2 linked regions of the Methylosinus trichosporium OB3b genome follow. The protein of the gene in region 1 interacts with the protein of each later gene in a pairwise test. Links are inferred from orthologs where the notes say so. Each region holds a gene or a part of one and is shown in the gene's direction. Other genes may lie near its edges.

Region 1 (2,828 bases):
ACCGCTCAAGCCGAGACCGATCCGGCGCCCGCCTCTCCGACGCCTCCCGCGCCCCCGGCTCCCCCCGCTCCTGCAGCCCCCGCCCCGGCCGCCCCGCCCGTTCCGCCGACCGCCTCGGTGCAGAGCGCTCCGGACGCCGCAGCGCCGCCCCCGCCCGCTCCCGATTCGATGATGCAATTCGTACCGCTGCTGTTCATCACGCTCATCGTCTACTTCATCGTGCTGCGGCCGCAGAACCGCCGCGCCAAGGAGCAGAAGGAAGCGCTGAAGAACGTGCGCCGCGGCGACACCGTCGTCACCACCGGCGGCCTCGTCGGCAAGGTCACCAAGACGATCGACGACGCCGAGGTGGAGGTCGAGATCGCGCAGAATGTGCGCGTGCGCATAGTCCGCCAGGCGATCTCCGACGTGCGCGCCAAGGGCGAGCCGGTAAAGGATCAAGCCGCCGCGCGCTGACGCAACGGCGATAATCGCTCGCCGCAATCGCGCCGGATCGGCCGGCGCGCGCGGCATTTTCATCGAACGGATGCTCGATGCTGCGCTTCTCCAAATGGAAGATCATCGCCGTTCTGGCGCTGACGCTCTCCGCTATTTTCGTCGTCGTTCCGAGCCTCGTCTCGCCGGCGAGCCTGCAGGCGATCTCCAAGGCGCTGCCCGAATGGGCGCAGCCGCGCACCATCGTGCTCGGCCTCGATCTGCAGGGCGGCTCCTATGTGATGCTGGAGGTCGACAAGGCCTCCGTGCTGCACACACAGGTGACCAATCTGCGCGACGACGTGCGCCGCATCCTGCGCGAGGAAAAAATCGCCATCACCGGCGGCATCGGCGCGCAGGCGCGCGGCGTGCAGCTGCGCGTTCCGGACGCCGCCGACCGCGCCAAGGCGATGCCCAAGCTGCGCCAGCTGGCGCAGGGCTTCGGCGCGGCGCGGATGGGCGGCGCGCCGCCGCTCGAAGTGCGCGAGGGCGAGGACGGACTCATTCAGATCGTCGTCACCGAGGTCGGCGTCACCGACAAGGTGCGACGCGCGGTCGACCAGTCGATCGAGGTCATCCGCCGCCGCGTCGACGCGCTCGGCACCAGAGAGCCGAGCATTCAGCGCCAGGGCGACGACCGAATCATCGTGCAGGTGCCCGGACTGCAGGACCCCGAGCAGCTGAAGACCATCCTCGGCCAGACGGCCAAGCTCGAATTCCGCCTCGTCGCCGAGCCCGGCGCGAGCCCTTCGGAGACCGAGGAGCTCGAGCAGACCGAGCAGCAGGGCAAGATCGGCATCGAGAAGCAGGTGATGGTGCAGGGCGAGGATCTGACCGACGCCCAGCCCGGCTTCGACCAGCGCAATGGCGAGCCGGTCGTCAACTTCCGCTTCAACATTCGCGGCGCGCAGAAGTTCGGCGACGTGACCTCGAAGAATGTCGGCCGCCTCTTCGCCATCGTGCTCGACAACAAGGTGATCTCGGCGCCGCGCATCCTGACGCCGATCACCGGCGGCTCGGGACAAATCTCCGGCCATTTCACGGTCGAGCAGGCCAACAACCTCTCGATCCTGCTGCGCGCCGGCGCCCTGCCCGCCAAGCTCGACATCGTCGAGGAGCGCACGGTCGGTCCCGGCCTCGGCCAGGATTCGATCGACGCCGGCAAGCGCGCCGCCTATGTCGGCGCCGGCCTCGTCGTCGTCTATATGCTGATCACCTATGGCGTGTTCGGAATCTTCGCCAATCTGGCGCTGTTCGTCCATATCGCCTTCATCTTCGCCGGCCTCGTGCTCACCGGCTCCACGCTGACACTGCCCGGCATAGCCGGGATCGTGCTGACGATCGGCATGGCGGTCGATTCGAACGTGCTGATCTATGAGCGCATCCGCGAGGAGCAGCATGGCGGACGCTCGATCCTCGCCTCGCTCGACGCCGGCTTCAACCGCGCCTTCGCGACGATCGTCGACTCCAATGTCACCATGTTCGTCGCCGCGGCGATCCTGTATTTCCTCGGCTCCGGCCCGGTGCGCGGCTTCGCCGTGTCGCTGGCGCTCGGCATTCTGACGACCATCGTCACCGCCGTGACGATGACGCGCATGATGATCGCGGCCTGGTATCACTTCGCGCGTCCGACGCGCCTGCCGATCTGAGGGTGTGAAACAGATGAAGCTCCTGCGTCTCGCCCCGGAGAACACCAAATTCCCGTTCATGCGGTTCCGCCGCGTGAGCTATCCCTTCTCGGCGGTCCTCTCGATCGCATCGGTGCTGCTGTTCATCCTTCACGGCATGAATTTCGGCATCGACTTCGCCGGCGGCACGGTGATCGAGGTGCGCGCCAAATCCGGCCACGCCGAGATGGCCACGCTGCGCAAGACGGTCGAGACGCTGGCGCTCGGCGACGTCGAGGTGCAGGCCTTCGGCAATGAGGCGGACGCGACCTTGCGCTTCGGCCTGCAGGACGGCGGCGACGCCGCGCAGCAGGCCGCGGTGGAGAAGGTGCGCAGCGCCGTCGGCGGCGACTATGATCTGCGCCGCGTCGAGGTGGTCGGCCCGCGCGTCTCCGGCGAATTGGTGCAATCGGGCACGCTCGGCGTCGTTCTATCGATCGTCGCCGTGCTCACCTATCTCTGGTTCCGCTTCGAATGGCAGTTCGCTATCGGCGCCGTCATCGCGACGATGCACGATCTTCTGCTCACGGTCGGCTTCTTCTCGATCACCCAGCTCGAGTTCAACACGACCTCGATCGCGGCGATCCTGACCATCGTCGGCTATTCGCTGAACGAGACCGTCGTCGTGCTCGACCGAATCCGTGAGATGATGCGCAAATATAAGAAGATGCCGACGGATCAGATGAT
Region 2 (3,109 bases), 2.7 Mb from region 1 along the record:
CAAGAACGGAAGATCGTCACGAGATTACGAACGCGTCTACCGCGCGTTGGACCATGGTCCGCTGAAAAGCGCCTTCGAACGCTCGCCACTGAAAGACGATCGGAGATTATGTCGTCGCTCTTCAAAGCGCGCGACACAAGGCGGACTACATGCCTCCAAGGCGAGATTTGCTGCGGCGCGAAGAATGCCTGGAGCTGATGGAGGCGGCCAAGAGCGCCGTCGAACGGCTGAAAGGCCTGGAGCCGGCCGAACGCCCAACCTTGTCCGTGCATCTGCTGTTCAAGAACCGTATGCCGTGAAGTCGCTCTCGAAAGCGCGTCGATCGACGCGCCAGCATGTCGCACGGCCCGAAGGCGCCGGGCTTCCTGCAATGAACAAAAAGCTTCGAAAGCTCGATCAATGAAACTCACACTCTCCTGGCTCAAGGACCATCTCGAGACGAGCGCGACGCTCGACGAGGTGGTCGAAACTCTGACGCGCATCGGCCTCGAGGTCGAGCATGTGCATGATCCCGCCGCGCAGCTGAAGGACTTCGTCATCGCGCATGTGCTCGAGGCGAAGCCCCATCCCAACGCCGATCGGCTGCGCGTCTGCATGGTCGATGCGGGCGCCGGCGCGCCGGTGCAGGTCGTCTGCGGCGCGCCCAATGCGCGCACGGGATTGAGAAGCGTGTTCTCCGCGCCGGGGACCTATATTCCCGGTAAAAAGATCACGCTCGGCAAGGGCGTCATCCGCGGCGTCGAATCGCTCGGCATGCTGTGCTCGGCGGCCGAGCTCGAATTGTCGAACGATCATGACGGCATCATCGAGCTGCCGCAGGACGCGCCCGTCGGCGCGCCTTACGCCAAATGGGCGGGGCTCGACGATCCGGTGATCGAGATCAATCTCACGCCGAACCGGCCCGACGCCGCCGGCATTTTCGGCATTGCCCGCGACCTCGCCGCGGCCGGCCTCGGCACGCTGAAGACGTTGCCGATCGAGACGATCGAGGGCCGCTTCGCCATGCCGCAGCGCGTGACGCTCGACTTCGCCGATGCGGACACGCATCTCGCTCCGCTGTTCGCGCTGCGCCTCGTGCGCGGCGTGAACAATGGGCAGAGCCCCGCCTGGCTGCAGGATCGTCTGCGCGCCATCGGCCTTCGCCCGATCAATGCGCTCGTCGACGTCACCAATTATCTGACCTTCGACCGCGCGCGTCCGTTGCATGTGTTCGACGCTGGGAAGGTGGCCGGCGATCTCGTCGTGCGCCGCGCGCGCGCCGGCGAGGAATTGCTCGCGCTGGATGGCAAGACCTATGCTCTCGACGCCGACATGGTCGTCATCGCCGACGACAATGGCCCCGAATCTCTCGCCGGCGTCATGGGAGGCGAGCATTCGGGCTGCTCGGAGGCGACGACCGACGTCCTCATCGAGACGGCTCTGTGGGATCCGACCAATATCGCCCATGCCGGCCGCAAGCTCGGCATCTCCACCGATGCGCGCTATCGGTTCGAGCGCGGCGTCGACCCGGCTTTCGCTCTGCCCGGCCTCGAGCTGGCGACGAAGCTGGTGCTCGAATTCTGCGGCGGCGAAGCCTCCGACATCGTGGTCGCCGGCTCGGCGGAAACGCCGCCGCGCCAGCTGCGCTTTCCCTTTGGCGAGACCAAGCGGCTCACTGGCCTCGATGTCTCGCGCGCCGATTCCGCCGCTATTTTGACGCGCCTCGGCTTTGCGGTCGAAGCGGGCGACGACGACGCGCTCGTCACCGTCCCGAGCTGGCGCCCGGACATCGAAGGCAAGGCCGATCTCGTCGAGGAGGTCGCGCGCATCGTCGGCTTCGACAATATCGCCGCCGCGCCTCTGCCACGCTGCGCCGGCGTGACGGAGGCCGTTCTCACCTTGCTGCAGAAGCGCACGCGTTTCGCGCGGCGCGCGCTCGCGGCGCGCGGCCTCGTCGAGGCGGTCACCTGGTCCTTCGTGCCGAAGGAGCAGGCCGAGGCGTTCGGCGGCGGCGGCGCGGCGCTGGCGCTCGCCAATCCGATCGCGGCGGAGCTCTCCGACATGCGGCCGAGCCTCTTGCCCGGCCTCATCGCCGCCGCCGGCCGCAACGCCGCGCGCGGCTTCGCCGAAGTGGCGCTGTTCGAGGTCGGCCAGATTTTCCTCAGCGAGGACGAGAAGGGCCAGAAGATCGCCGCGACCGGCCTGCGCCGCGGCCTCGCTCTGCCGACCGGCTCCGGTCGCCATTGGGCGGGGAAGGAGCGCACGGCCGGCGTGTTCGATGTGAAGGCCGACGCGCTCGCGCTGCTGCAATCGCTCGGCGTCGCCACCGGCGGCCTGCAGATCGTCGCCGGCGCGCCCTCCTGGTACCATCCGGGCCGGTCGGGCACGCTGCAATTCGGCCCCAAGGCGATCATCGGCCATTTCGGCGAATTGCATCCGCGACTGCTGCAGCAGCTCGACGTCGAAGGTCCCATCGCCGTCTTCGAGATCATCCTCGACGCGCTGCCTGCGCCCAAGGCGAAACCCACCAAGGCGAAACCCAAACTCGAGCTCTCCGATCTCCAGCCGCTCTCGCGCGATTTCGCTTTCCTCATGGACCGCGCCGCGCCGGCGGGCGAATTGGTCAAGGCGGTGCAGAACGCCGATCGCACGCTCATCGCCGATGTGACGGTGTTCGACGTCTATGAGGGGGCGGGCGTGCCCGAGGGCCAGAAATCGGTCGGCGTCGCGGTGACGCTGCAACCGCGCGACAAGACTTTGACGGATGGCGAGATCGAGGCGCTCGCCCACAAAATCGTCACAGACGCAGGCAAGAAAGCGGGAGCACGATTGAGAGGATGAACATGCAGCGCATGATTCGGGTCGCCGCGGCGGCGACCCTCGTCACCGTTCCGGCCATGGCCGGCCCTCGTTCGATCGCCGATTGCGAGCAGATACAGGCCGCGGACGCCTATAATCATTGCCTCGCCGCCTTCGGCCCCGTCGCCGCCGGCCACAAGGCCCTGCCTTATGCAGAGACCAGCGAAATGCGCGCGGGCGACGCGCGCGGGCGGGTGACGGTGGCCAAGAGCCGGCGCGGACGCGCCCGCATCGTGCTCACGCCCGGGCGGAGCGCCGCCGACTGACGCCA

What was found. The genes of interacting proteins can lie anywhere in the genome.
Region 2: the proteins of secD (region 1) and pheT interact in binary tests that used the Escherichia coli proteins (3 or more experiments, as listed by UniProt). The link is inferred for Methylosinus trichosporium OB3b from one-to-one orthologs.

The regions. Positions count from the first base shown.
Region 1 is NZ_CP023737.1:639,691-642,518, forward strand. It holds secD (protein translocase subunit SecD), read left to right. Parts: upstream 1-533; coding sequence 534-2,123; downstream 2,124-2,828. Other genes in the region: yajC (preprotein translocase subunit YajC), read left to right, coding at 1-456; secF (protein translocase subunit SecF), read left to right, coding at 2,137-2,828. UniProt on the Escherichia coli protein: Part of the Sec protein translocase complex. Interacts with the SecYEG preprotein conducting channel. SecDF uses the proton motive force (PMF) to complete protein translocation after the ATP-dependent function of SecA.
Region 2 is NZ_CP023737.1:3,292,894-3,296,002, reverse strand. It holds pheT (phenylalanine--tRNA ligase subunit beta), read left to right. Parts: upstream 1-399; coding sequence 400-2,820; downstream 2,821-3,109. Other genes in the region: CQW49_RS15780 (hypothetical protein), read left to right, coding at 2,823-3,104; CQW49_RS25165 (hypothetical protein), read left to right, coding at 150-299.